4 regions of the Solibacillus sp. FSL R5-0449 genome follow, and region 4 is predicted to be linked to each of the others. Evidence: riboswitches for the same ligand, from Rfam matches in the RefSeq annotation. Region 4 holds a riboswitch; each other region holds the start of a gene.
What was found. A riboswitch is a leader RNA that binds a small molecule or an ion and turns the genes downstream of it on or off. The one in region 4 is predicted to bind cobalamin.
Positions count from the first base shown of each region.

Region 1: linked by a shared signal. The riboswitch ahead of MKY27_RS02610 (ABC transporter substrate-binding protein) and the one ahead of MKY27_RS05445 (hypothetical protein) in region 4 are both predicted to bind cobalamin.
Region 2: linked by a shared signal. The riboswitch ahead of tnpA (IS200/IS605 family transposase) and the one ahead of MKY27_RS05445 (hypothetical protein) in region 4 are both predicted to bind cobalamin.
Region 3: linked by a shared signal. The riboswitch ahead of MKY27_RS07235 (glutaredoxin) and the one ahead of MKY27_RS05445 (hypothetical protein) in region 4 are both predicted to bind cobalamin.

Region 1 is NZ_CP150239.1:512,851-520,589, reverse strand. It holds gene MKY27_RS02610 (ABC transporter substrate-binding protein) at 1-890, opposite strand, end outside; cobalamin riboswitch at 1,030-1,224, opposite strand; gene MKY27_RS02605 (acyl-CoA dehydrogenase family protein) at 1,328-2,497, opposite strand; gene argS (arginine--tRNA ligase) at 2,816-4,483, opposite strand; gene MKY27_RS02595 (DUF1934 domain-containing protein) at 4,486-4,923, opposite strand; gene MKY27_RS02590 (diguanylate cyclase) at 5,118-5,960, shown strand; gene MKY27_RS02585 (diguanylate cyclase) at 5,897-6,196, shown strand; gene MKY27_RS02580 (diguanylate cyclase) at 6,225-7,310, shown strand; gene MKY27_RS02575 (acyltransferase family protein) at 7,547-7,739, shown strand, end outside.
Region 2 is NZ_CP150239.1:2,742,488-2,750,226, reverse strand. It holds gene MKY27_RS13785 (hypothetical protein) at 1-9, opposite strand, end outside; gene MKY27_RS13780 (SpoIIE family protein phosphatase) at 141-1,328, opposite strand; gene MKY27_RS13775 (alpha/beta hydrolase) at 1,321-2,166, opposite strand; gene MKY27_RS13770 (histidine kinase N-terminal 7TM domain-containing protein) at 2,424-3,998, shown strand; gene MKY27_RS13765 (hypothetical protein) at 4,144-4,374, shown strand; gene MKY27_RS13760 (hypothetical protein) at 4,399-4,704, shown strand; gene MKY27_RS13755 (4-aminobutyrate aminotransferase) at 4,733-5,065, shown strand; gene MKY27_RS13750 (MBL fold metallo-hydrolase) at 5,078-6,001, shown strand; cobalamin riboswitch at 6,048-6,228, shown strand; gene tnpA (IS200/IS605 family transposase) at 6,414-6,887, shown strand; gene cobT (nicotinate-nucleotide--dimethylbenzimidazole phosphoribosyltransferase) at 7,054-7,739, shown strand, end outside.
Region 3 is NZ_CP150239.1:1,494,997-1,502,735, forward strand. It holds gene ltrA (group II intron reverse transcriptase/maturase) at 1-1,051, opposite strand, end outside; gene MKY27_RS07220 (hypothetical protein) at 1,912-2,343, opposite strand; gene MKY27_RS07225 (ribonucleoside-diphosphate reductase subunit alpha) at 2,609-4,342, opposite strand; gene nrdI (class Ib ribonucleoside-diphosphate reductase assembly flavoprotein NrdI) at 4,339-4,707, opposite strand; gene MKY27_RS07235 (glutaredoxin) at 4,704-4,931, opposite strand; cobalamin riboswitch at 5,077-5,262, opposite strand; gene dut (dUTP diphosphatase) at 5,433-5,870, shown strand; gene MKY27_RS07245 (cobalamin biosynthesis protein CobN) at 6,213-6,635, opposite strand; gene MKY27_RS07250 (alpha/beta hydrolase) at 6,884-7,739, shown strand, end outside.
Region 4 is NZ_CP150239.1:1,141,136-1,148,874, reverse strand. It holds gene MKY27_RS05485 (branched-chain amino acid aminotransferase) at 1-292, opposite strand, end outside; gene MKY27_RS05480 (hypothetical protein) at 434-1,108, opposite strand; gene MKY27_RS05475 (ECF transporter S component) at 1,105-1,599, opposite strand; gene MKY27_RS05470 (bifunctional adenosylcobinamide kinase/adenosylcobinamide-phosphate guanylyltransferase) at 1,586-2,014, opposite strand; gene MKY27_RS05465 (histidine phosphatase family protein) at 1,957-2,562, opposite strand; gene cobS (adenosylcobinamide-GDP ribazoletransferase) at 2,535-3,308, opposite strand; gene MKY27_RS05455 (bifunctional adenosylcobinamide kinase/adenosylcobinamide-phosphate guanylyltransferase) at 3,321-3,863, opposite strand; gene MKY27_RS05450 (helical backbone metal receptor) at 3,932-4,885, opposite strand; gene MKY27_RS05445 (hypothetical protein) at 4,875-5,432, opposite strand; cobalamin riboswitch at 5,590-5,772, opposite strand; gene MKY27_RS05440 (Fur family transcriptional regulator) at 5,836-6,246, opposite strand; gene MKY27_RS05435 (metal ABC transporter permease) at 6,243-7,109, opposite strand; gene MKY27_RS05430 (metal ABC transporter ATP-binding protein) at 7,125-7,739, opposite strand, start outside.

The DNA.
Region 1 (7,739 bases), 630 kb from region 4:
ATACGAGGACCTTGTCGGCTTGTCGTATCGCCATCGACTAACTTCACATTGCCGTTTTTCACTGCATCCATTTCGGCATACGCATCATTTTTCTCGATTGCCGCCATATCGCTTTCATACGTAACTAAAATGACATCCGGATTGCTGTTTACAAATTGTTCAGAGCTGTACATCGGCCATCCTAGTTCCGGGACAGCATTTTCTACGTTTAACACGTCCAGCATTTCACTGATGAATGTCTCTTCACCTGCTGCATAAAGATCAGGGTCTGTTCCAACTACGATGAACACAGATTTTTCTTCCAGCTGTGCTACTTTCACTTCAATTTCTTCGATTCCTTCTTTAATGGAGGCAATCATTTCTTTTGCTTCTTGTTCTTTATTTGTCAGCTGCCCGATTTGTTCAATCGTTTCGTACGTTTCTTCAAATGTTTTTGCATCTTTTACAACATATACAGGAATACCTACTGATTCAAGCTGCGCAATTGCCTGTTCATTGAAGCTGTACATTCCGGATTCATGTGCTAAGACTAAATCCGGTTGCAGACCGATTATTTGTTCTAAATTGAACTCCATGCCGCCAACCGATTCTTTTGTCAATGCTTCTTCAGGATATGTATCATTGTCATTTACAGCGATAATTTCATCATTTAATCCTAAGCCGAATAAAATTTCTGTATTCGATGGTGTTAATGTAATGATGCGTTCCGGTGCTTTTTCAAGTGTAATTTCTTTGTCCAAAGCATCTGTTAACGTTACCGGGAATTGTGCTTTTTCTGTTACTTCCGCCATATCGTTTGCCGGTTGTTCATCTGTTGCTTTTTCCGAATTACATGCAGTCAATGTTAATGTCAGTAATGCTGCGGAAGAAAGCAGTTGCCATTTTTTCAAAATAAAAACCTCCTGAGATCTCGTTTTATAATTTTCTACAAAAATAAAAAGCTCCCTACTAGAAACGAAGGAAGCTTTACGCATGCAAATAAAATTCAACAAAAAGAATTTATCCGCCACATCCTATCCTCGTAGGTTTAATCTAGGGCATTATAAAGGCAGGTCTCCTGGCTTATGCATAAACGTTGAAGAGCGCCTTCCCGAAAGTTTTTCAGTGGCATATTGCTCTCAACTAGCAATTACAGTGGCGGGACCGCATCGGATTTGAACCGATTTCCCTTTTACTCCTTACTCAATTCATTATCGAGTAAGAACCTTTATCGTCCATATATAATTAATAGCTCTATTATAGCGGATATTCGAAAAAAAGTATGCTCATTCGCTAAAATTTCAGATAATTTATCTAAATTTGTAGAAATCACGAATAAAAGAACTGTTTATTTTCTCTCTTTCAAGTTTCTTTCAATTGCCGTTTCAGCTAAGCGTTTAATTGTAATATCATCCATTGGCGGATTGTGCAAACCTGCACGTACATCACGGTAATAGCGTTGAAGCGGGTTGGATCTTTGCAGGCTTTTCGCCCCAACTAGACGCATCGCCTTATCAACCACTTCGGTTGCTGTATTTGTCACTACATGTTTCGCAATATTGATTTCATTCACTAATGTCGCCTTTTTAATCGGATCATTATAAAGCCTTGCGACACCGTAAATTGTAAAGCGTGCTTTCGTCAACGCCAAATCCATTTCCCCAATCAGTGATTGCACATTTGGCAGCTGCGCAATTGTTCCTTGAATACTGTTCGGAGAGTGACTGTTCGCAAAGTCTACCGCGTAATCGCGTGCTGCCTGCGCAATCCCTAAATAAGTCGCCGGGATAAGCAGCAGCCAGCCGTTCAGCTTAAAGCCGGTTGAATAGTTCGGGATTTCCACCAAGTTTGTTTGATCAACACGTACATTATCGAGCACTAAATCATCGCTTCCCGTACCGCGCATTGATGCTACATCCCATGTATTTTCGACCGATACCCCTTCAGCCGTTTTCGGAACAAGGAAAAATCCTAACTGGCCTTCATCTTCAATCCATGCCGATACTAAAAAATAATCGAGATCTGGTGCACCGCTCGTATAGTTTTTACGTCCATTAATTACATAGGAATCACCATCTCGTTTTGCGGAAGTCCCCGGACGTCCTCCTCGCACAGGGCTTCCCATCGCAAACTCACTTACCGCACGATTAACTGTCGCGCCATTTGCGATCTGTTCGCCAAACCAGTCGAGCTTTTGTTTATCCCAGTAACGATTTTCAAAAATCTCGCCCACATTTTGAATTGTCCATGAAACAGCCAGCCCCGTGCTTCCGCAATAGCTCGCCAAAGTTTCCTGCAGTAGCAGCGCATCATACACTGTGAAGCCATCTCCGCCATATTCCTGTGGCAATGTTATTTTTGTATAGCCGATTTCTCTCAGCTTCCGGAAATTTTCAAATGGAAATGTCGCTTGTTCATCTGTTTGCCGAGCATGTTCTTTCACGCTCTCTGATATAGTTTCAAGCTTTTTCAGCCATTGTTGCTGCTTGTCGGTTTGTATAAATAGTTCCTTGCTCATGAAAAGCACCACCTCATATTTATTGTCCTGTATTGTAGAAGTTAAATTTAATAGTACGTTTCGTAAAATTACAAGTCAATAGATATCCCCAGTTCCTTTATAGGGATTAGATACAATTTACTGTTTTAGAAAATGAATGATTGGCGTTGGGAAAGTGGAAGGTTTGCGGTAGAAAGAAGAACATTTTTACAGCAATGTAGAATGTTACGATATTAAAGGAGAACTTTCACCCCCGCAAGTAGAACAAATTGCTCGTAAAGTGGAAATATCCCATTCAAAAAAGCACCCTATACGAAATAGAGTGCTTGAAATAGTATATTACATTTTTTCTGGTGCGCTTACGCCGATTAGTTTCAGTGCATTCGCTAATGTTGTTTTTACTGCTGTGATTAATGCTAAACGAGCTTCTGTCAGTTCTTTGTTATCCGGGTTCAATACTTTTTCTGCATTGTAGAAACTATGGAATGCAGCTGCCAAGTCTTGAATATAGTTTGCGATACGGTGTGGTGTGCGGTGTTTCGCTGCATCTGCCACGATTTGCGGGAATGCGCCTACTTTTTTAAGCACATCTTCTTCTTTTTCTGCTACTAACAAGTTCAGGTTTTCCAATGATGCTTCGAACCCTTGCTCGTTTGCAGCACGTAAAATTGATGAAATACGTGCATGTGCATACTGTGCGTAATAAACCGGGTTTTCGTTCGATTGTGATACCGCTAAGTCTAAATCGAAGTCCATATGTGAATCCCCTGCTGTTTTAACGAAGAAATAACGTACAGCATCCAAGCCTACTTCTTCCACTAATTCACGCATCGTTACAGCATTACCTGTACGTTTACTCATCTTAAATTTCTCGCCGTTTTTATAAAGCTGAACCATTTGGATAATATCTACTTCCAATGTACCGCGGTCATAGCCAAGTGCTTCGATCGCCGCTTTCATACGTGGAATATAGCCGTGGTGGTCAGCACCCCAAATATTGATCAGCTTATCAAAGCCACGACGTAGTTTATCTTCATGGTAAGCAATATCCGGAGTTAAATATGTGTAAGAACCATCGTTTTTAATTAATACGCGGTCTTTATCATCACCGAATGTTGTTGAACGGAACCAAGTCGCGCCTTCTTCATCGAATACATGACCATTTGCTTTTAATTTGTCTAACGCTACATCAATTTTGCCGTTTTCATATAAAGATGTTTCTGAATACCAAACATCAAATTCAACACGGAAGTTTTTAAGGTCATTTTGCAGTTTTGCCAATTCCAGTTTCAAGCCGTGCTCACGGAAAAATTTAAAGCGTTCTTCATCAGACTTATCCAAAATTGTAGCACCGAATTCTTCAGCCAGCTTACTTGCGATACCGATAATATCAGGACCGTGGTATCCGTCTTCCGGCATTTCCGCATCCATTCCTAATGCTTGCTTATAGCGTGCTTCCAAAGAATACGCCAAGTTATTGATTTGGTTACCGGCATCATTAATATAGTATTCACGTGATACGTCAAAACCAGCAAAATCCAATACATTACATAATGAATCACCTACAGATGCACCGCGCGCATGGCCTAAATGCAAGTCGCCAGTCGGGTTAGCTGAAACGAACTCGACCTGTACTTTTTCTCCTGCACCTGCAGTTGAACGACCATAGTTTTCACCTTGTTCAAAAGTCGCTGTAACAACACTTGCCAGGAAGTCTTTACGAACTGTAATATTCATGAAACCTGGTCCGGCAATTTCGATTTTTTCGATGTCTGTGCCTTCAGTCGTTAAATGCTCTAAAATCGATTCTGCAATTGCACGTGGCGGTTTCTTTGCCAGTTTAGTTAATTGCATCGCGATATTTGTTGCGAAGTCACCGTTTGCTTTATCTTTTGGTGTTTCTAAATGAATGTTGATTTCTGTGCCCGCTTCTACTAGGCCTGCTTGATCGATTGCCGCTTTTAACGCCGTTTTAATCGACTGCTGTAATTGTTCTACTGCGTTCATAGTTATACCTCCGTAAATTCAATGTCTAATTTGTAATGGCCAACAGAATTGCCACTTATGATAAGGTCATATTGCGTTTTAAATTGCCCTGACACTTTTTCGCTTTGTACTACTTCAATGGCTAACTGGTGTGTATCTGTAACAAGAGGTAATGAGCCGAATTGACTTTCATAATGTCCATTCTCGCGTAAATCCGGATTTAAAGGCAAACGCATATTCACTCCGCCTTTTCGCATAATAAACGAATTTGATTTATTAAGCTTGATCGTCGTTTGAATTTGCATATCCTCTTGAACTTCCTCATAGCGCAAATAATGACTGTTCCCTTTTTCTATACAACTGCCTTCAAGCCACATTTCATATTGTTCAAGCTCGCCCTCGGTTGGAATGATGGAGGAAACTAGTTTGATTTTGACTGTTTTCCCGCTCTCGTTCGCCATAGCAGTCAGCTCCTATACATATATTTCTATAACCTTTTTATTATAGGATAAGTAACTATCTTTAAGCAACAATGAACTTAACTTTGCGCTTACTCGTTCAATCAACTTGATTTGAACGATTTTTATTTGATTCCCCTATTTTTATAGTAATTTTCGTTCAAAACTGTAATGATTAGTGGATAAAGGAGCTTATTATGTTAATCGAAATATTATCTTACTTCTCTATATTATTTACGTTTACACTTTTAATTTATTGGCCATTTATCAACCATTTTAAACAAACGCCGTTCATCCATCGTACACGTCCTTATGTGATTGGAATAAAATTTGGTATAACCGGCCTTATATTGACATTCTCGGCTGTTCAGCTTACGAATGATTTCATGATGTACATTCAATATATTCCGGTGTTATACAGTGGCTTATTGGGCGGGGCATTTGCTATTTTAATCAGTGGTCTAATTATAGGAATCGGACTTTTTTTCCTTCCATATTTGGCGTTGGTACCGATGATTCTGAATATTAATTTCCTTGTTGTTGTTGTGACGTTATTCTTCGTCACAAGAAAATATGAAATGACGAATAAGAATATATTTTTATTTTTCTGGGCATGTTTTATCGAAACATTTGTCGCATTATTTCTTGGGCTTTGCTTCCAGACAAAAAGCTTTGAATACTTATTGCTCTACGGTATATTTACGATTTTTTCATTTTATTTCATCTATATTGTCATTCGCCAAATAAAGCGTGCCAATGATACGGTAAAACAGACGACTCATTTGAAAAGGATCGATTTTTTGACGCAGTTGCCGAACAATAATGAAAATGAAAAACATATACAATACTTGATAAAAAAGAAATCCCTTTTCAATTTATTGCTCGTGGACATTCGTGATTTTAAAACGCTTAATTTACAGTATGGTTTTTCTACAGGTGATCTTGTCATTAAACAACTTGCCCAACACTTGATGGAATATGCGAAAAAAATGAGGCTTATGTCGGCCGAATCGGCGGTGAGGAATTTCTTATCGTTTTAAAGGATGTACCTCCTGCTGTTGCAATTGTAGAGGCGAATAATTTAATTACTATGATTGCCCAACAGCCGTTCGAAGTATCCGCAGATTTATCCATACATATTTCCGTCACGGTAGGAATAAGTTCCTATCCACATAACGGACAAACATCTTCGGAGCTTCTTGAAAATTTAGTGATAGCAAAACAACAGGCAAAAACAAAACTATCTTCTTATTTCCATATAAATAATCTAAAATAATGGGTAATAATAATTACGAAGGTGGGTGATGCCATGTTTTTTTGAGCTGACAATCAACTTTTCGATTTTATTTTGCTTCACAATTCTAATTTTCTGGCCTTTCATTCAATATGAAGATAATCCTTTTATCCATAAATATAAGTCGATCATTGTTGGTGTGACTTTCGGGTTCGCTGCCTTTATCTTGACTGCATTGGCTACTCCGTATGCTCACGGCATGTTAATAAACAACCGGATTATTTTTGTGCTTTTCAGTGGTTTGCTTGGGGGACCTGTTGCCATTGTCATTACAGGCTTTTTCATTGCAATGAGTCGGTTTGTTTTATTGTACACAACAATATTATCATTCGTAATAATGCTGAATACTTTACTCGTGACATTAATTGCGTCCTTTATAGCGTTTAAACGTCCGATAACGTATCAAAATATCCCTATCTATTTTTTTATCATAACGATCGAACACCTCATCATTCTTATTATTTTTGACCGTTTTGCAGTAAATGGACTGTCTTATTTAATTCTTTATTTCATCGTTTCGGTTCTCACTTTTTATGCTGTCCGAAAAATCTTAATGCAGCTTGAAGATAAAAATAAACAAATTAAACAAATCTATGCATTAAGAAAAACGGATTTGCTCACACAGCTGCCGAATAATATAGCGATTGAGCAAAAATTATTTTCCTATGTAAACGCAAAAATACCTTTTGAGCTGCTTCATATTGATATTCGTCAGTTTCGTGAATTGAATTATATGTATCACTATAAAGCCGGCGATGAAGTGCTCGTACAAATTTCAAAAATGCTGAAAGACCAGCTGTCGGAAAATGCGCATATTGGGCGTATTGATAGTGATGAGTTTTACGTAGTACTGCCAGAAATGGCTCCTGCAGAAGCAATTACTTTAGCCTATTCAATTAATAAATCTGTACAGCAGCTCACTTTTGAAGACTACCCTTCCAATCAACTGACTCTTGCGATTGGCATTTGCTCCTATCCGCAAAATGGACAGACCGTCAAAGAACTTTACCGCTTATCAAATGAAGCTTTATTGAATGCAAAACAGCAGACAAATATTCAAATTTGCCATTATAACCAAATTAAGCATCGAAAATGAAATGGTGTGTTAAAAGTCAAAAGCTTATAACACACTGTTTTCTCCATTCAAAAACCTAATATTTCCTCTTTATAAAATGATTTGCATTTCTTCTATGATTTCAGAAACCACATGAACCCTTAATATCCGTGATTTACCTTTTATTTAACAATTACATATCTTTACTGTTACATTCCACTACTTACATGAAAGAAGGGTATATAATAACAGCATATTTTTTTTAGAGGTGTTTATTGATGAAAAAACGGATAACGTGGGTGGATATTACGAAAGGATTCTTAATGATCCTTGTCGTTATCGGACATTATCCAGGAGAGCTTGAATTTCCACTTGCGAAATATATTTACTGGTTCCATATGCCAGCATTTTTCATATTAAGCGGTTTATTCTTTAAGCCGGTTTTAGAAAAAAAGGATATAAAGCTGACGG
Region 2 (7,739 bases), 1.6 Mb from region 4:
ATTCTTCAATTAGCACCTCCATACACTCAGATAAGTATTTTTATTATCCTTCATTTTGTAATGAAAAGGAAACGTTATGGACAGGTAGTCACAGCATAGTAGGAAATAAAAAAACAGCGGGAAACTGCTCCCGCTGTTTTTTATAATTCTACCAATATAAAACATTGGTCATCGTGATTGTATTTACTATATATATTTTCTTTGTTTTCAAGTGCATGTTGAATGGTTTCTTTTGTTTTTGCTAATGGGTTCGAGATGGTGTCATTCAGCAAATGATTTAATGTGTTTAGCTCAAATGCTTCTGAAACACCGTCCGTATACATAAGAATTCTTGTCCCGGGTTTATAGCGCAATGTTCTTGACGTAAATTGAATGTTATCGAATGTTCCTAATGGCGGATTTGTTGTCTTTAGTTCATGCTGCACCCCGTTTTTTCCTTGCGCAATGGCAGGGGGGTGACCTGCATTAATATATTCAATCGTCTGTTCACTAATATCGATATTTAAGTAGATCGCTGTACAGTAATGCCAAGCGTCTTCATTATTTTGAAATAAGTTGTGCAGAAATTGGTCCAATTCTTTTAACACCATATCCGGTGCCACACCTTTGGAAATCAGTTTCTGGAACATCGATTGTAGCGACATCGTGATGAGCGCAGATGAAACACCGTGACCCATCACATCCAATAAAATAATCCCGTATTTTTGCGGTGTTATTTGATAAAATCCAAATATATCTCCGGATAAAGATTTGGATGCATGATAATAGGACAGGATCTGGATATTATCATTAATGATGTCTTTCGTTAATGCAGTTTCCTGAATTTTTTTGGCAATCTGTAAATCGCGTTCCGTTTCTCGCATGATTTTCGTATTGATTTGATTGGCCTGTTCGAGATCCTGTTGCTTTGTTTCTAATTCCAAAAGGGCCTGCTCTTTTTCCAAATAAGCATCTTCCATCATTTTTCTGGCGTTTATAAGCGCGTCTTCCAATGCACTGCGATTACGGATTGGAAAAATGACGCCGATGATCTGACCATTACCCTGGACCGATGCGTTTAATAAGATAGGAACTTCTTCTTTCATTACGGTTAGTAATGTCAGGAACATTTCCTCTACAGCGTGCTTCACTTTAATCAGCGGCACTAAATAAAGTTGACAAAAAATCTGAGAAGAAGGAGATAACAGCACATTAAAATGCTTTCCAATAAGATGCTCAGATGTATGATAGTGCAGCAAATTTAGCAATGTCTTGTTGATAGTAAGAATTTTACCTTCTGAAGATAAAGTGATAAACCCGCATGGAGCGTTTTCTATGAGTTCATCCATTTATATTGCCCACGCCCTCACCGATAAGGGGCACAGATTGCTCCAATAAATAATTTTTAATTAATTGAATTGTTTCCTCTGGGTCGCTCATATGTGGACAGTGACCAATCGCATTCATAAAGGCAATCGAACTGTTTGGCATATGCTCATGCAAGTACTCGCCAACTACCCTTGGCGCAATAACGTCTTCAGTACATTGTAAAATTAGGGACGGAACAGTTGCTTTCAAAATGTCTTTACGATTATCAGTAAAGAAACAAGCCTTTGCAAATGTATTCGCAAATAAAGGATCTGTTGAACAGAAACGATCCTCCAAATCTTTTGATACACTTGCTTTTGCAGTATTATTCAATAAAGTAATCGAGAAAGCATTCGCCCAACCGATATAGTTTTTTTCCATTAAATCCATTAAATTGAGTAAATCTTTCTTATCAAAACCACCGAAGTATGGAGGATCATTTAAATAACTTGGTGATGGAGCGATCATAATCATTTGTGAAAAATATTCTGGTTTCGATAGAGAAGCCAATAGACCGATCATACTGCTCACCGAATGGCCGACAAAAACAGCATCCTTTAAATCGAGAGCCTCACAAACATCTAATAGATCCTGTACGTAACCGGACAGTTCACCATATTTCTCAAGGTCAAAAGCTGAAATATCCGAGTTTCCAAACCCGACATAATCAAATAAAATTACTTGATAATCCTCTTCAAAAGCAGGGTAAACATCATTCCAAACTGTTTGGTCACACCCGAATCCAGCAGCAAATATTAATGATTTTTTACCTTTTCCACGAATATGTACGTTATTCCGTTTTACCGTTTTTTGGATCATGAACAACACTCCCTTCTTCTATTTCGAAAAAAATATTTTCATTCTATTAACTAGTAATTCTGGATGATATAAGAAGAGAAGTAAAGGGATAAGGTTTATTATCATAGGTTTATGATACTTTTTATACGTAAAATGATAAAATTCCTTTCATTTCATTCACGTATTAATACTTATTATTTGAATAAAATATCCATTTCTTTTTTAGAATGTGCTACATTATAAGAAAAAAGTGTTAATTAAGAGAGGGTAAACCAATAATGGGTTCGCAATTGACCATGTATATAACGCTTGTTTGTACGTCGGGAGTACTGAATTTGTACTTATGTCTCTATGCCTTTAGCAAACGTCATAAATATACGAATATCGCAAATTATTTTATTTTCTATACTGCAGCCATCAGCATCTACTGTTTTGCAACGGCTATGACTTTAATATCGACGACGCTCGAACAGATCAGCTTCTGGAATACCATTCTCTACATCGGAATGCCTACATCTGCCACATTGGGGTTACTTTATGTCATGAGCTATTTAGGCTTTAAGCTGACGGTCAGAAGAAGCATGTTCATCCTTCTTATTCCGTTTATTACGATTTTCATGGTAGCGACAAATCATTGGCATCATCTTCATTATCGAGTATTTGAACTGGATCCGAATTTAGGGGCGCCATTCGTTTATCAGGAGATTGGCCTTTGGTATATGGTACACGGTGTCTACACTTTTGCCAGTATGTTTATCGCCTTCTTGCTGTTGATTTCCCAGTGGAAGGAAACGGCGAAGGTATACCGTCCGCAATTGATCGCGTTAATGTTCGGCCAGCTTGTTCCGATAGTGACGGCGTTTCTTTATTTGAACGGATTGACTCCTGCTGGGGTGGATCCGGTACCGATGATTTTATGGGTTTCTTCATTATTATACTTGTGGGCGATCAGCACATCACGGCTGTTCCGGATTATGCCGATTGCGAAAGATACGATCTACAATAGTATTACGGACGGGGCCATTGTGTTGGATGCATCCTACCGACTTATCGAATTCAATCAGGCATCGAAAGCAATGCTGCCGAATCTGAACAAATCGATGTTCGGTCAAAACTTCGTGAAGTTTTGGAATGAACAGACAGGAGAGGAACTGCCATTCAAATTAACGACCGAACTTTCGGACGTTCAAGAAGTAAAGCTCTGTTCCGAACATGCGGACCGGGTTTATCAAGTTCGTATTACTTCATTGGAACAGGCGAGAAACAGTAAAGGTCTGTTGCTGGTTTTTACGGACATTACGGAGATTAAAAGATTGCAGGAAAAACTGGAGCAGCAGGCGTATTATGATGAGCTTACAAAGATTTACAATCGCCGCGCATTTTTACAGCAAAGTGAGCGGGATTTTCAGGAAGCGAAGGAAACAGGTTTACCTTTTACGGCTCTATTAATGGATATCGATCACTTTAAACGAGTGAATGATACGTACGGGCATCATATTGGCGACCAGTTGCTCGTGCACGTCGTAAATGCTTGCCAAACACGACTTTTGGAAAGCCATTTCTTCGCGCGGTACGGCGGGGAGGAATTCGTCATTGCGCTGAAGGGATTCACTGAAGCGGAAGGTGATATACTAGCCAACCAGCTTCGAACTGCCGTGGAGCAGACACCGCTTATGACCGAAGCAGGCAGTCTGACGGCTACGTTAAGTATTGGTGTCGCCGAAGTAGTGGACTGGACAGAGGAAACACTGTACCAGCTGCTGCATAAAGCAGATACCGCTTTATATGCGGCGAAAGAACAAGGACGTAACCGCGTGAAAGTATATGCGGCAAGTGATCGTGTAATTAGTTGATAGCGGAAAACCAGCATGGAGAAATTCGTGCCGGTTTTTTTATTTAGTGAAGGCAGGGCAATGTTTATAAGTAGGATTCCTTACTACCTTGAGTTGGGAGAATATGTTAGGATAGTGAAATAATCACTAAAAGAGGAGAGCGATTATGACACAGAATTCAAAGACGACTTCTATTAGTATTAGCTTAATTCTTGCTCAAACCGTGTTTATTGGATTTTTGATTAAAAATGTACAGCTATTGATTCATCAGCCGTCAATCGTTGCGAAATGTCTTGCGGGAAGTTCTTTTTTCATATTTTTGTTTCTGTTCATCGTCTCGTTATGGGCGACAATTAAATTATTTAAAGATAAAGATGCGTTGGAGCGTCATACATAAACAATGTAAAGCAGGGGGATTATGATGATTGGATATATTCTAACAGGGTTATTATTAATCTTTGCGATACGGAAATTTTATAAGCATAGAGCGGTTTTTAAACAGCTTTCAAAGAAGGAATGGCTTCAATTTGGCGTCAGTTTTTTAACGGCCTGGGCTGGAGCTGTATTCATCATTATAGGTGGCTCCAATATAACGGATAAGATTGAAATCACATGGTTAAAAAGCCTTTTGGAAATTGGAGTGATTTTGATTGGCTTGGCTTTGGCAGGAATCATTATGAGTAAATTCGTGCCGAAGAAAATAAAGGCGTTTTATTTGGAGAATTAGTGAAACGGGGAAAATTAAATTGGATGAAATGATTGGGTTTGCAGTAGTTGGGATGATTATTGCAGTGTTAATTTATGCTTTAATTAAACAAGTTAAAGAGACTAAGCAAAGCTTTAGCGGCGTGGGCAGTGCGTTGCGGAAACAAATGGCTAGAAAAAATATCGTGATGACTATAGCGTTGCTTGGAATTTTAGTATTTTACACATTAAATATCTTGAGTGTTATCTCCTCATCTATCCCGGTATCAAACAGCTTGACTGTACAGGGGACTTGGTTGAGTTTTCTAGTTTACTTTTTTGCAAGGATAGTCATGAAACCGGAGCTGGTGAATCAGCGTAGGAATTTAAGCCTTTATAAATAGGAGAGTGATGCGATGAGACAACGTTTTTCAAATTTAGACGAAGTTACTTCACTCGGGACATTTAAAGATGTCCTGAAATGGCAGCGATCAAAGCAAAAGAAAGTCGTCGATTACGAAGTGCCGCAATGTGAAAAAAAGAAAATTGCGTTTTTGCAAAGTAATCGTACCGAGCAGTCGATTACATGGATTGGCCACTCGACTTTTCTGATTCAAAAAGAAGGGCTCAATATGTTAACGGACCCAGTTTGGGCAAATTGGATGGGTGTAGCGAAACGGTTGACCGAACCGGGACTGCGGTTAGAGGAGTTACCGGATATTGATCTCATCCTCATATCGCATGCGCATTACGATCACCTGCACCTTCCGACGTTAAAAAAGCTGAAAAAACGAAACCCCAATGTATTATTCCTCATTCCGGAAGGACTCGGTTATTTGATGAAGCGTCATAGACTGCACAACTTTAAAGAGCTTTCATGGTATGACAAGCATGAAGCGAACACGCTTGAAATTCATTTCGTTCCTGCCCAGCACTGGACAAGGCGTATGCTTTGGGATACGAACACATCGCATTGGGGCGGCTTTGTGCTGCAAAAGGAATCGGATACGCAAAGTATTTATTACGCCGGAGACAGCGGCTATTTTAGAGGGTTCCAAGAAATCGGCGAACGCTTCAATATTCATACAGCTTTAATGCCGATAGGTGCCTATGAGCCGGAATGGTTTATGCATGCCTCTCATGTGACACCTGAAGAAGCGATCCAGGCATTCTGTGATGTCGGGGCAAAAGTGTTTATCCCGATGCATTACGGTGCGTACATGCTCGCAGATGATACACCGAAAGAAGCGATTGACCGGCTGCATGTACATTGGCAGCAGGCGGAATTGAAAAATGTGGAGCTGAAAACGTTGGCGATTGGGGAGACGTTTAAAAGCTGAATGAAAGACCCCTTGACGAAAAAATAGGTTCAAAGTAAAGTAATGTTAAATTCATCAAGCATTAGGTGCCCGTTACGGGAGAATAGGGAATAAAGTGAAAAGCTTTAGCGTAATCCCAACACTGTATGGAGGAGTTTCATAGCAAAACCCACTGGATGTCAATCTGGGAAGGGGCTATGGAACTGTGAATCTGAGCCAGGAGACCTGCCTAATACGCTTACTGTTTATAGACACTGGATATGTCTGTAGTTTATTTGTTATCGAATAAACTGCAGGCTATTTTTATGAAAACGAAAACCCCCTGCTATGCGGGGGGTTCTAAAAAGCTTTTAGCTATGGACAAAAAAAATACTCCAGTCGTACAATAAAATCAGGTCTGGTCAACCGATTACGTACGAAAGGAGTTCCAATATTGGATAATAAAAGTTTAGCACATACAACATGGAATTGTAAGTATCACATTGTGTTTGCGCCAAAATACAGAAGAAGAATGATCTATGGGAAAATAAAAGCAGATATCGGTAAAATACTACGTCAACTGTGTGAAAGAAAAGGCGTAGAGATTATTGAAGCCACAGCGTGTCCTGATCATATACATATGTTAGTCAGTATCCCACCGAAGCTTAGTGTATCTGCGTTTGTGGGTTATCTTAAAGGGAAAAGCAGTTTGATGATATTCGATCGGCATGCAAATTTGAAATATAAATATGGCAACCGAAAATTTTGGTGTCGAGGATATTATGTGGATACAGTAGGGCGAAACCGAAAAGTCATTCAGGAATATATAAAAAATCAATTGCAGGAAGATCTCCTAGAGGATCAAATGACGATGAAAGAATTCATTGACCCATTCACAGGAGAAGAACTAAATCGAAGAAAAAAATAAGTACACCGCTTTAGCGGTAGTCGGAAACGTAGTGCGGTTGGCAGACCTTTCAGAGCGTCTTTAGACGTGGGCCAGTAACCCAGCGTTTCACGCGCAGAGAAAACCACCAGTTCAACTGGTGGTTTTTATTTATTGTCAAAATTCATATTAATGGGGGAAACGAAACATGAAATTACTACAGCAAACAATTGAACAAATTCAAGAAATCGACCGAGAAATGGAAGACAAAGCACGCAAGTACCTAGACTCTTTAGCGAAGCCGCCTCAAAGTTTAGGAAAGCTTGAATCATTAGCAATGCAAATCGCTACAATTACCGGTGAACTTGCGCCGAAAATTGATAACAAAGCGATGATCGTCATGGCAGCAGACCATGGTGTATATGAGGAAGGGGTAACACCAAATCCGCAAAGTACAACGGTATTCCAAACACTATCCTTTCCGAAAGGGACGACAGGGATGTGTACGATTGCGAAAATAACGAACGCGAAAGTAATCCCGGTAGATATCGGGGTAAAAGAAGACTTGCCTCAAGACGCGGGAGTCATCATTAAAAAGGTGAAATACGGAACAGACAATATGGCAAAAGGTCCTGCAATGACGCGTGAAGAAGCGATTCGGGCAATTGAAGTCGGAATTGAAGTCGCGACAGAAGCTATTCAAAGCGGGGTCAATCTCATCGGTACCGGTGAAATGGGTATCGGCAATACGACGCCGAGCGCTGCGGTACTTTCGGTACTACATGGCTGTGACCCGCTGGAGGTAACAGGCTTCGGAGCTGGTGTTGGAACTGGCGGTATCGAGTATAAAGCCGAAGTTATTCGAAAAGCGATTGCGATGAATGAGCCGAATGC
Region 3 (7,739 bases), 350 kb from region 4:
TCGCTTTTGCTTTATCAGACATTCTACTATAACAAACATACTTCGATTTCTTTTTAATAGCTTTCATTTTAATTCCTAAAAACACAGTGTAATTCTTTCTAAGATTAGTTACTTTAGATTTCTCAGGACTAATATCTAGTTTGAGTCTTATTTTTAACCACTCTTTAACAGCTATAAATACTTTTTGTGCTGTTTCGTAATCTCTGCAAAATACTTTAAAATCATCTGCATATCTTACGAAAAAGAATTCTTTGAGATTGGTCTTTTTAAGTGCTTGTTGTTGATTGCCGATTTTAGTATATGGAAACTTTGCTTTGAAAGTTTCCCATTGGCTACTTAACCACCAATCTAATTCATTCAGAACAACATTTGATAATAGAGGACTAATGATTCCACCTTGAGGTGTTCCTTTAGTCGTTTTACCTTGTCCTTCTACTTCTGAATTTAGTATCTTTTTAATAATACTAAGCACTTTTTTGTCTTGTATGCCTATAGACCATAATTGTTTCATGAGTTTACTATGATTAACATTATCAAAGAATCCTTTAATATCTATGTCAACCACGTAGTTCATATATGCATTATTTATTAAAGCTTGTGCCCGAGCTATAGCATGTTCAGTACCTCTATTGGGTCTAAAACCATAACTATGTTTGTGAAACTTTGCTTCACATATCGGTTCAAGAATTTGTTTAATGCATTGTTGTATGATTCTATCGTGCATACAAGGAATACCTAGTGGTCTTAAACCTCCACCGTTCTTAGGAATTTCAACACGTCTTACACTTTTAGGCTGATAGTTTTCAAAGCGTTTCTGAATATCTCTAATGAATAAATTTTCATCCATTTTATCAATATCCGATAAAACTAAACCATCAGTTCCTGCTGTATTTGAGCCTTTGTTGTTTTTGATGTTTCTGTAAGCTAACATGATATTCTGTTCACTTATAATTAAATCATATAAGTTTTTAAAATATCTTCCATCTTTAGATTGTTCGTATAGTAAGTCTAAAGCATCTTGTATATTGTAATATTCGTTGTTTCTTAACAACTTTCTTTTCTTGTTTTTAGTCGTCAGGTCTACTAATCTCCCTTCTAATATAAAATATTAGAGTGGTTTTCGTATCTTCTTGTCTTACTCGAATCCTGTATAATTGAATTTACAAAATATCTACTTCATATTTGTTTTGACTAGAGGCTATCCCTAATATGTCATTACAACATATTTCAAATGGTTCATGCCTCCGCTTTCACTTGCATTAAGAATAGTTATACAAATTAACGTTTTCCTATTCAACGTTTCATAGAAAGCAAATTCTCAACGTTGCAAGCTTCCCTTGTTCCATTATCACTATCTTTACATATATCCTTAGGTTGTTGGTATAAGCCTGTAAGCTTGATAGTGCCTGTAACACTATATGGATTTTCATACTGAAGAATCTTACTAATCCACACTTACACCGCAACTTCGGCAGCAAATGCATTTCTACATTCTGTTCCTATAGACTCGTACATTCCCAACTTCGTCAGTTCTTTTGAACATCCTAACCATAGATATTTTATAGACCTCCGACCTATCTGATACAACCTTTACCTCTAAAGGTCTTTCCTTGTTAATAATTAAATCAACATTAGGGTATCATTCAGCCGACTTCACCGAGCTTTTAACAATCAATTATTTGCTTAATATCATGCTAATCGGAGTATTAAGGGGAGCATTTCATGGCGTTACCCAATCATTCTACTCCTCGTGATAACAGTTATGAATTGATTAATCAATTCACTCTAACCTTGTGAATTTCGGTTAGAAACAAGTCGCACCTTCGGGGAACCATATTTGTTTCCATTGCTGGTCCCAAAAAATACGAGCGAGGTCACTCGTCGGGGTATTCCAGTTGACCGCTTTATACGTTAAATTTGACATGCGACACACTCCTCAATTGTAAGTAAACGTTGGCGTACGTAATAAACGGTTTTAATGCCACGCGTCCACGCATAAATGTAGACTTTTGCTAATTGTTCTGTGTTCCACTGATCCGTTACGTATAGTGTCATGGAAATTCCTTGGTCGACATGCTTTTGCGCGGCTGCGTAAAGGTCGATCAGTTCATACGGGTTTACTTCATAGGCTTCGGTATAAAGTTCTTGGTTATCATTCGTTAAAAATGGCATCGGATAAATTGTTCGACTGTCCGCATAATCACGAACTTCCACACGTTCTGTAACAGGGGAGATGGAAGCCGTACAGCTGCGGATGTAGGAAATACTGCCTGTCCTTAATACCCTCAGTTTCCTGATATTTAAAAGGGAGTAGACTATACAATATAGGCGTTTGCCTACCAAGTATTATAGTCGTTGAACCTTCACCTCATAGAAAGGTGCTTGGCTGCTGATTACCGATTGTATTGGCACTTAGGACATATTTAGCGAGAATTACAACCTCACAAAATATGCTTTTTTTCACCTTATGCTATCCAAAAATTTTTTTCTGCTTTCGCAACGTTCACGTTTATCGTTTCCAATTACGTTGTCGTATTTTTGGCTTTACGGCTTTCCAGCAATTTCACTTGTTTTGACACTGTTTTACAACAATGAAAGCCCTAGTCAGTTAAGGCGCGATTGCCAGTCGATAGCTATGGAATAGTCCATATTTCTGAACTTGTTTTTTCAATTCATCCCACATATTTCGAGTAATAATCGGAGTAGCCCCAAGTGCTTTAATCACTTCTGGTGCAAAATCTTTATCTTCTTTGTTTATATAGTTTTCAAAATAAATCCCGCTCGCATAATCACTTTTCTCAAATCGATAAAACGTTTCGTTCTTTTGCTTCGCGATTTCCATTGATGATTTTAACGAGTAATAGTTCAACGATTCCATAAACGCATCGATAAATTCAATTGACTCTTTGGAACCATAACGAATCCCACTTTGTACGAGGTGTCCATGCAAGTTCATAACACCCAACCCGACAGAGTGCATCACTTTGTTGGCTTTGGATACAGAAGGGACGTTGACGATATCGGTCATCGTTGAAACATTCGTCAAAAGACGCATTGCTGTATCAACAAGCTGTCCGAAATCCTGAACTTTCGTCGCTTCGTGAATGTCAATTGAACCTAAATTACAAGAAACATCGAGACCATATTTATTCGGCTCATTTTGGTCGGTAATGACGCTTGTTTGTTGATACTGGAGAATTTCACTACAGAGGTTCGACATCTTCACACGCCCGATTTCCTTTAATGGATGGACATTGTTTACATTATCATCGAATATTTCGAACGGGTAACCCGATTCAAATTGTGCCTTTTTAATTTCCGTATATAGTTTACGGGCGTTTAATCGTTTCAGTTTACGGATGTTCGGATTATCCAATAGCTCATAGTACATTTCCGTAATTGAAATTTCCGACATGCGTTTACCGTATTCTTTATAAATATCATAAGAACTGAACAAGACGATATCTTTATCGCGACGCATCAGTTCAAAGAAAATATCCGGTAAAATAATGCCTGTCGATAACGTAGCAAGTCGTATTTTATCATCTGCATTAGGTTTTTTAGACGAAATGAATGACTCAACATCTCCGTGAAAAACATTTAAATAGACGACGCCGGAACCGTTTCGCTGCCCCAATTGGTTGCTGTAAGAAAACGAATTCTCCAGCAGTTTCGCAACGGGCATAACCCCGCTCGCACGGTTTAAGATCCCTTTAATCGGATCCCCTAATGGACGAAGATCGGTCAAGTTTACCCCGACACCGCCGCCTAAACGGGAAAGCTCCAAACAATAACCGATGTTCTCGGCAATCGAGTTCATTGTGTCGTCCATCGTCAGTTTGAAGCATGAGACAAGCTCGCCGCGCGCTTTTTTCCCGCTGTTTAAAGCAGTTGGGGTTGCCGGCTGGTAGGCAGTCATGATCGCTTCAATGGCCTTTTCCGCCAATGTTTCATCACCTTGTGCCAAATAAAGGGCGATGATGACGATCCGGTCCTCGTACTTTTCCAGAATCTCTTTTCCGTCCCGGCTTTTCATCGCATAGCTTTCGTAAAACTTTGAAGCACTCATGAAGGAAGGGAACCGGAACTTGTAGGAATAGGCTTTTTTGTACATCCGTTTAATAAAGTCCATCGAGTACAAGTCTAAAAACTCTTTTTCGTAATAGCCTTCATCAACTAAATAGCGCACTTTTTCCTCTATATCTATAAAGTAGCGCAGACGGACATTGACGTCTTCCAGAAAATAGCGGCGTGTCGCTTCTTTGTCTTTCGCCAAATCCAGTTCACCGGTCGCACGGTAACGGTTTAATATATCGTTATTTAATGTTAAATACTGTTTCATATCGATGCCTCTTTCCAAATGGAGTAGTAGTAATCTGTAATCGATTCGTAATTAGCCGGAGTTCCTCGCATTTCCACTTTTTCTATTAACGGAATTCCGTATTGTGCAGCTAAAGTGTCACCAGCACGGCCGAAAAAATCATGACCGAAATTACGGTTTCCGCTTACGATGATTCCTTTGCATAATTCGTAGTTTGCCGTCATGAACTGGTCGACGATAGGGGGGACAGAGCCTAATCCATCCGTATACGTAAGTAACAGATACGGTTCATCGATTTTTACCACTTCGGCCAGATCCATAGCGGGCAAGCCGAGTTTTTGCACGATATATCGTACATTGCCAGTTCGTGAAGCATAAATGATCATGCAGTTATTTCAGAAATGCGATCGATAATAGAAGTCGGCTCTGCAATAAATTCACCGTTTATTTCAAATAACGGCACTGACTGAAAACCTGCATCGATTACTTGTTGTTTTGCTTTTTCATCCTGATCAATATTAATGACTTCTACTTCCAATTTGGCTGCATCAAGTTCGGATTTTACCCAGAGACATTTTGGGCAAATTGTTTTCGTATAAAGTTTCATCATAGAATCCCTCGCTATATAAGTATTACTAATGATTGTGCCGTATATATTTTGCGGAAAAAAACAAAAAAAGCTATCCCGGAAAACAGGATAGCTTGAAATGGAAACGGAAAGAGAGCGCGCCTCCATTTCCTATTCCCCGAAGAAATGTACGTAGTTTTAACGAGGCAGGTCTCCTGGCTTTGCTTCATCCGTCAGACGTACCTTCCCATGCCAGTAGCACAGTGGTCTATTCGCCTTCAGTCAGCATTTACAGTTGCGGGGACAGCGTTGGCTTTGCACCAAACTTCCCTTTTAAACTACATTTAGTAGTACCTTGTTAAAAAAACACAATATATAGTTGAATTGAGTATAAGCGTTAACAACCTAAAAGTAAAGGGTCTATTGAATGATTGCATAAATCCAACCAAAACCCTAGACAACTCACTATTGAAAATAAAGAAAAAATATGGTTTTGTTATAACTGCATGAAGTTAGTATATAAAAAGAGAAAGTTGGATGAATATGTCGATTCAATTAAAAATTAAGAAAACCAACCCCGAAGCCGTAATGCCGAAACAGGCACGAGAAGGGGATGCAGGGATGGATTTGAGTGCGGTTGAAGACAACGTTTTACTGCCTGGAGAATACGGGTTAATTAAAACCGGACTTCAAATCGAATTGCCGGAAGGAACAGAAGCTCAAGTACGTCCACGTAGCGGATTAGCATTGAAACACGGGATTACTGTGTTAAATAGTCCAGGTACGATCGATGCAGGCTACCGCGGTGAGGTCGGGGTTATTTTAATTAATCACGGGAAAGAGCCGTTTACGATTGAAAAGGGGATGCGTATCGCTCAGTTAGTCGTTCAATATGTTCCGCAAGTTTTCGTTGAAGAAACGGACGAGCTGACAGATTCGGAGCGCGGTGACAAAGGCTTTGGTTCGAGCGGAGTGAAATAATGGAAAAAAGCCTGGTTCCAGATGAACTCAGGCTTTTTCTAATCCTCTTTTTTCCACTTTATATAATTGTACGTAGTTTGAATCCCAAAAAGTAGTATGAAAAATAGCGTGAAAAATATAAAGAGATTAGTGAAACCTTCAAACAAATAAATAATGATCAACGCTATGATACAAATGGGAATGGAATAAAGGTCGCGCAAAAATTTACGGCGGTATGATAGCCCATGATAGGCGATTTTAAATCCTTTATCCACTTTCGGTTTTTCCCTGTAGTAGATCGATAGAATAAGTGGTGTAATAAAAACTAAAATAAGTATAAATGCAATTGAAAAATCAATCATATTAATCACCGTTCTTTCCTGTTGTCACAATATCGATTTGCGTCACAATTTTTGTAATCGGTAAAAACGTTAATTCACATTGATAACGCCCATCAGGGAAGTCTTTGTAAGTACTGGATTTAATATTGTAAACTTTGTTTTCAATCGTAACCTCAGTCGTATCGATACTTCTGCCATGCCCATTTACAAAGGTGATTTCGCAACTTCCTCCAGCAGTTTTCTGATCACCTGTCTGCAGATGATAGAAATCGTAGCTGTAAATCCCTGAAACAATCAGCATAAACAGCGAAAGCACACCAAGCATAATTGTGTTCAAATTATAGGGGGATACTTTCTTATTTACGAATTGCCGGATAAAAAAGAAAGCAGCAATGATAAATAATAAAGTGAAAATGATAAGTGCACTGTAAAATCCAATAAGCATGAACATGCCCCCTCTAAACTCATTTCCTAATTTACGAAGAAGTTGGAAAAAAGTTTCAAAATGATCTTATTTTTATTTTATTGGAATAATAAGAGATTGAAGTTACATAAGGACTTTTCTAACGAAGTATAAATGGGCATATGCATAAGGGTAACGTTTTTCCGTTGAGAAGGGGATCAATCGATTTTAGGCGAATTGATAACAAAGGGAAAATGTTAAATTTGGTGTGAGATAAAGGGAGGCATTGTATGCGAAGTGTGCAAAGTGTATTGTTTGAGAAGTTTTTAGTGCTGCGCGGAACGAAAAAGAAATTTATGGATTTACGCCTGCTCGATGATTTTATTGCAATGAAACATAATGAAAGACCGTATGAACTGGATGCTAAATTCAAAGAGCAGCACCAAATCCAAAAAGACGAACTGAATGGCATGAACTATTACACGATCAATGAACAGCAAACACCGGAAAAGGTCATTTATTATTTCCATGGTGGTGCCTATATTAATGATCCACTGATTTTTCATTGGCGCTATTTAGTGAAGCTTGCACAGGAATCAAACTTCACGATTGTCGTGCCGATTTATCCGAAGCTGCCTAAACATACACATAAAGAGTGCTTTACTGCCATTCATGATTTATATGATCAGCTCGTTTTAAAATATGATGCGCCGTTTATTTTTATGGGGGATTCAGCAGGCGGTGGACTGGCATTGGCGCTGGCGCAGGATGTAAAGAGGTTCTCAAAAAAACAGCCACAGCATATTGTTCTACATTCCGCATGGCTCGATGTCCGCGGTGAAGATCCGCGCTATAAAGAACTTGAAAAACTGGACCCGATGCTAGGTGTGCTCGGTGCACAGGAGCTGGGTAGGTTATGGGCGGACGGATTGGAGTTAACCGACTACAAAATAAGTCCTGTCTATGGGGAACTGAAAGACATCGGTCAAATTACCGCTTTTGTCGGAACTGGTGAACTGCTGCTTGTCGATGCAGCTATGCTGCTCGATAAAGCAAAAGAACAAGGCGTAACAATCGATTACTTCGAATACCCGAGAATGAATCATGTTTTTCCGGTATTTCCGATTCCGGAAGCAAAGAAAGCTA
Region 4 (7,739 bases):
TATTTAATCGTTGGAAGTTACGGTCCGGGCGGAATAACTGGACTTCCCCATCTTCTGTCATATATGCTTTCAGACCTTCAAATACTGCTTGTCCATAGTGGAATACCATCGCAGCAGGGCTTAATGTAATCGGAGCATATGGTGTAATTGTCGCATTATGCCATCCTTTTCCATCTTCATAATCCATAACAAACATATGGTCAGTAAAAATTTTACCAAAACCAAGCTGTTCTGCAGGTGTTTTCTGTTTTCTATTTGTTGATAACTCAGTTGTAATTTGGTATGTTGTCATAATTTCATGCTCCTTAACTAATTTAAGTTGATACACTTTATCATACCATGTTATTTTTAGAAAATTTAGTATTTTTTAATTTTAGACAAAAAATATTTTTTTCTAGCAGTTCCATTAGTTTTCGAGCAAATTTCTACGCAATCATTTTTCCATTTTCAGAAGTTTTCTGACAGGTGCTGTCATGTTAGTTTTGAACAGTTCTTCTTGCTCTTTCTTCACAGCCACCAGCACTGCACATGACGGGCCTGCCGAACTTGTTAAATCCACATCTGTTGTATAGTTTTCACCGGCAAAACGGATTATTTCCGCCCCAATTCCTTTAGAACCCGTTGGCCATATTGCTTGGATCCAACCGCTATTCAGTCCTTCGTACAACTCATCCAACTGAGCGATTTTCTTTCGGTTTTCCATCACATCATTTCCGACAAGCGGTTCACCGACAACATAAAACTCGCAATTGTTTGTATTTCGCTCAAATTTCTTTTTTCCTAACATCGTGAGGGAAACCGCTGATTGTAGCGACTGGAAATTCGTTTCACTCGAACCCATTAAAGGTGGCATCTCCAGCCCCATTTCGGAAAATGCCTTTTTAAACCCATGCTCATATTCCGTCCAAATATCATCACCCGAAAAATTGGCCATTACTAACTGAACAGGGATGGCACCCGCGCAAAGCTGTTCCAAAATAGCGGTACGTGCTGTAAAATAAGCGGTAATTTCATTTGGCACATGTACAATATCATGCTCTTTTGTACCGATACAGCCCGAATTATCAATCGATACGACTAACCCGTTCACTTCGATCGCATTTCTCATACATTAACCCCTACTCGCTGCACGACCGTCTTCAATACAGGCATGACAAGTATTGCGATAAGACAGTTCACAGCTGTCGCAATTGTTAGTGAGGCAATGGAACCGATGTAAAATGCCGGAGAAATAATAAAATAAAACGGAATCGGTGCAATAACACCATTTGCAATTATTACAAATATCCATTTTAAAATATGAAGGCCTTTTTGATGCATAATTGCAAAAACCGCAACAATAATAAACATTTCCGCTGCAATTAACAGATGTAAAATGCCTAGCGGAAAACCGGATGTAAGACCTGTTGCGATATGACCAAGTGCTCCAGCCGCCCCTGCAAAAACTGGTGGGAGAAATATTGCGCTAATAAGAGCCGGGGCAGAATCGAGTGCAGCTGTTCCGACTATCCCTACCGGCACTTTAATAAAACTCCCAATCACACAAATTGCCGCAATGAGTGCTGTTAAAATAATGAAACGTAATTTAGTTTTGTCCATGAGAATCTCCCTTTAAAATTTGTGGAATACCGTACCATACACGAACAACTGTCTGTGCTTCATTACAAAGCAACTGGTATAGCCGGCCGCATGTATCTCTTAATTGCCGTGCTTCTTTTTCCAGTGGTACTACACCGCGGCTTGTATCCGTACAAATACAAAACAGTTCTGCTCGCTCGGCAATTTGAATAATCTGATCGAAAATTTGCTGCGCAGCCTTTTCTTCCGGTTCATGAAGATACGGTAAAATCATTTGTTCAAAATTACTTATTATGTAGCGCTCGTTTTCTTTTATATTTTCTACTTTTGGCAAGTGTCCTTCACAAACAATCAGTTCTTTTGCTGGTAACTGTTCAATCAGTTGTTCTGTATATTTTCGTTTACCGTTATGTGCGCCTCCGAGTATAACGTGCATCTCGCACCTCCTAAAAGTTCATCTGCCGAATCCCAGCCAAGTGTATAAATCGTGCGATGATTGGCCACTGTTTGCTGAAAGGATTGTTCCTTCATTCCGTATACGGCAAGTAATAATCGAATGACCCCTCCGTGTACGATGAACGTATATTCCTTCTTTTCCTTTACAATGCCATGAAAGCCGTCCAATACGCGCTGCTTGAATCGGATAAAGGTTTCTCCGTTCGGAATCGGATTTTCGAGCGGGTCATCAATCCAGGCCCGGTATGTTTCATTATGCTGTAATTGTTCATATGTACACATTTCAAAATCCCCAAAATGCAGCTCACGCAATTCCCTTGATGCGATAAATTCGGCATTCGGAAAATAGCATTGGGCAGTTTCTCGGCATCTCCGCAAATCGCTCCCATAAATGATAGCAGGCTGCAGATCGATCTCGGCTTCCACTTTTTTTTGGATCGGCTCATCTGTCCAGCCAATATATTTGCGCTCCATATTTGCTTTCGTTTTTTCATGTCTGATTAAATGCACAGTAATATCGTTAGCCATAGGACAACCTCCAACCCTTCACCGAGTGCTCCGAGTAAATCACCTGTTACACCGCCAAAATGTTTCTTTGACCAATTCCGGTAAATAACAACAGCAATCAGCATTATTACGACCAAAATAAATAAGTTGAAAACGCCAACGTAAAACCAGCATACAAATGCCAGAATACTTTGAACGCCGATTAAAACAGCAAGCTTATTTTGAATGACGATTCCTTTAAAATAGGCAGCGAGTCCCTTTTCCTTTGCAGGCTGCATCGTTACAAAATATAACAGCATCCCCATTCTCGCTATAAAAGGAATGAAGATTAAAAACGGCACAATCGCCAATTGACCATGCAACAGCATTTCATAAATAACGCCGATTTTTAATACTAGTAAACAAAAAACACTTATTACCCCAAAAGCGCCTGTATGCGGATCATCCAATATCTCCAACCGTTTCTCCTTTTCTCCATAGGAAAAGAACGCATCGCTCATATCGATCCATCCGTCTAAATGCAGCCCCCCTGTCAGGACGATCATCCCGATCACAATCAAAATTGCCAACAACAGGTCCGAAATCTCACTATAGCGAGATAATATAAATACGCCACTACTAATTATGGATCCCATCAGCAATCCGACAATCGGCAGAAATCCATACATCCATGTAACAGACTTGGCATTCATATCCAGCTGTTTTTTTACCGGCACTGCCGAAAAAAACTGCCACGCCAATAAAAAACCGCTCCAGCTATTTTTCAACTTGCTTCCTCCTTACTTCCACCGCTGTACAAGCTGAAATTGTACTTCATACGCTTCATCACTATTTTGGACAATCCATTGGTGAAACTCTCCCAACAATTTACGATATAAATTTACTTCCTCATATTGTGAAGGCAGTTCATCCAGCACTTCATTTGATACAACTATTATTGTAGCACCTTGCTTCCGCCAAGTTAGCAATTGCTTTTGCATCGATTCGATACAAATATCGATATATTCGCTATTTTCATTTTTTTGTTCATATGTATACAGTACATTCGAAAGCCATGTTGTCACACATTCAAACAATACTACTGCATTGTTTGAGAGTTGCCCAATTGCTTCCGGAACCTTCACTTGCATTTCCACTGTAGTCCAGTTGATATTCTGATTGTCACGGTCCTGCTGATGGCGGATAATGCGTTTTTTCATTTCATCATCAAAAGATACACCTGTCGCCACATAGTAGAATATCTTTTCCTCACCTAACTCCCTCGCATACTTCTCTGCAAAAGCACTTTTACCGCTGCGCACACCACCGGTTATAAAAATCAATGGTATCCTCCTCCTTATGCATTGTAAAAAGACATGCCTAAACTAAGGCATGCCCTTCTATTCTATACTTATTTAAACAGTTCCGGGTATACTGATTGTGCCATAATTTCTACCGCTTCACCAATACGCGGTCCAGGACGGGACATAATATCCCCATCGACTAAATAAATAGCCTGATCTGTGACTGCCTGTATTTTATTCCAGCCTGTACGACCTAGAATCTCATCAACCGCATTTTCCATATAAGTTGCTGGTGTAATAATAATTTCAGGATTACGTGTAATAACATCTTCTTCCGTTACACTAATCCAGCTCGTCTGATCTGCAAAAATATTTTCAACATTGGCGTGGTCCATGATTTCCTGCTGGAATGTACTGCTGCCGGTAGTCCAAAGATTCGGAGCTGGTGTTACTTCATAATATGCTTTTTTCTTCGTATCAAGTGTTGCTGTTTTTTCCTGTACTGTTTCAATTTGCGCCTTAATGTCTTCTACAACTTCTTCGCCTTTTTCTTCGACACCCATTACTTCAGACAGCTGGATAATATCCGAATAAACATCATCAAATGTCGCCGCCGAAGCAATTACAAACACTTTAAGACCCGCATCTTCCAATTGGGCAATTTGAGCTTCCTCTCCGATTGTATAAGCAACAACAACGTCCGGATTTAATTCCAGAATTCGCTCTGCATTAATGACAGTAGAAGTCGACACACGTTCAATTTCTTGTGCGGCTTCCGGATATGTATCAAATTCTGTGGCACCGATAATTTGTTCCCCGACGCCCAGTTCAAATAAAATTTCTGTATTGCTTGGCTGTAGAGAAATAATTGTTTCCGGTACTTCATCGAATGTAACTTCAACTCCGCGATCATCAACAACTGTATACGGTGCTCCATCATTTTTCGATGTAGCCTGCTCTTCTTTTTCCACTTTGCCATCAGTTTTTTCCTCATCTGAACTACATGCTGCCAGTAATAATGTTGCCGCTAAAGCAACGATCCATTTGTTATTAAATTTCATTTGTTGTAACTCCTTTTTTCTTTTTCGTTGGATAGGATTTTGAGATAAATGGAATTTCCTCTTGCTGATGCTGCTGATTCATATACACTGCCATGACAAAAAATACATTGGCAAGCAATCCAAGAAAATCAAACAGAATTTCATCCACTTCCCGTTCTTCGCTCACTTTATGTAATGCCCTGTAAGACTTTTTCGCCTCACTGCGGCAAATATGCAGTCTTGCGGCACTTTCGATTCCTTGTGGCAGTACAAACTGCTGAATCGACTCTCTGACTTCACCTACATAATAATCGTATCGATCACTGAGCCATTGCAGATCCTCAGATGTAATGGCCAATTTGCCGCGGACCGAACCATTCGCATGATAGGCTAACGGTTGAATCATCCTTAAGTCCTTCAAAACGACATGTCCGGATGCATCATCAACTAATGTCGGAAATACTGTACCAATTCGTGTTGTTAAAGAATCGGTACGGATTTCATAATCGACACAGCTTGATTTTTCCCGCATAAACGGATAGCAGGAAAAACGAATATCCTTTTTCATAAAAATTCTCCTCACTTCAAGTAGTGCCTCACCGAAATTATCAAGGGTACGAAAAAAAGCCACCCAAGAAAATGGATGGCTTCAAAAATCAAAAAAGGGCACAATAATGCTCATTCGATCCGTGACTGCCGTACATTCTCTTTAATTCCGAAGAGGGATGTTACGATAAGAAAAAGATTGGTCTCCTGGCTCTGCGTTTCACTTTACTCATAAGTACCTTCCCGCCATATTAGCAGTGGTATCACACTTATTTTCATCAACGCTTACAGTTACGGATATAGCTTCGGATTTGCACCGAATTCCCATTTATGCATAATGCATCTTTTTCCTGCAAATTTATTCAATTTGTCTTAATCACTTTAGCATATAAAAAAAATTATGCAAATAAAATATTTTCAGTTTCCTATAAACAATCCGGACATTTCCCGTAAATCTCAAATTTATGGGCCTCAACAGCATAACCCGGCAGCTTTTCACCGAGCATTTCCATCGGGCAGACAGACAGTTCCTTTACATTTCCGCAATCACGGCAAATAAAATGATGATGATGGTGATCCGACTCGCAATGCATGCGGAAATTGCGCTCACCGTTTAATTCTGTTTCTTCCAAAATATCAAGCTCCACAAAAGTGGCCAAGTTACGGTAAATTGTATCAAAACTCATCCCAGGGAAATCTTTTTTCAATACTGACAGCAAATCACGGGCAGTCAAATATTTGTCTGTAGCTGCAAACATACCCAAAATCAACTCTCGTTTATCCGTCTTTTTATAGCCATTATCCTTTAATATTTCCCACGCGCGCGCTGCATTCACAGTACTTCTTCCCCTTCCGTTTTAATTGAAAATTTCAATACAAGTTTTTTAATTAAAATTACTGACAGCAAAATCAAAATGGATGTGACAACAATTGTTCCACCCGGTGCCAAGTTCAGGTAAAAGGCAGAAACGAGTCCGATCACTACGGCCAGCTCGCCAAATACAATCGCTAAAATGATCGCTTCTTTAAAGCCGCGAGCCAATCGCATCGCTGCAGCTACCGGTAATGTCATTAAGCTTGAAACAAGCAGAATTCCGACAATGCGCATACTTGCTGCGATGACGAGTGCGACAACAATCATAAATAATAAATGAATCCATTTCGCCGGCAAACCGCTCGCCTTCGCATATTCCTCATCGAACGACAATACGAAAAGCTCTTTGAAAAACAGCACTAAAAATAAAACGACGACGACTGCAATTGCCAGTACAACATATAAATCCTGGCGTGATACCGCAGATACAGAGCCGAATAAATAGCTCATTAAATCGGTATTAAATCCGCTTGCAAGTGAAATTAAAATCGCACTCACACCGATTCCGCCAGACATAATAATCGGAATCGCAAGCTCTTCATAATGTTTATACAGTCTGCGTAAACGTTCAATTAAAATCGAACCGCTTACAGATGCGATAATCCCCAAATAAATCGGGTTCAATAATGCCAGCGCTGCAAATGATTGACTCAAGTACAGGCTTCCGGCAATCCCCGCCAGTGTAACATGCGACAGCGCATCCGCAATGAGCGATAAACGTCTGACTACGATAAATACACCTAATAGTGGTGCTATTATTCCAATAACAAGCCCTGAGAAAAAGGCATTTTGTAAAAATTCATAGTTTAATATAGCTTCAATCATAACGGCCTGCTCCTCTTAATGAATCTTTCGAACAGAGTGGCCGTTCCAGCTAGCAATCTGTTCTTCCGAAATCGTATCAAAATCATTTTTATATCCGTGGAAATGGATCGACTGATTTAAGCAGGCGACATGACTGACACGATCCGAAACCGTGTCCACATCATGTGTAACTAAAATCATTGTCATATTGTGATGCTTATTCAAATGTGCGAGCATATCATAGAATGCCTGCACATTTTCGCGGTCAATGCCGACTGTCGGTTCATCCAAAATAAGGAGCTTCGGATCGGACACTAATGCACGTGCGATGAACACACGCTGCTGCTGTCCGCCGGAAAGCTGACCAATATTCCGTTTCAGAAATTTTTCCATGCCGACATCTTTTAAAGCACCTTTCACTAAAAAGTCCGCATCTTTTGGATAGCGTTTAAAGAGCCCGACCTTTTGCGATAAACCGCTCTTCACGACTTCTTCGACCGTTGCAGGAAACCCCGAGTTAAAGGCATTGGATTTTTGCGAAACATAGCCAATCCATTCGCGGTGTTTAAAATGGTTTGCTTGTTCGCCGAATAATTTAATTTCCCCTGACATGGGCTTTAACAGTCCTAAAATTAATTTCAAAAGTGTCGA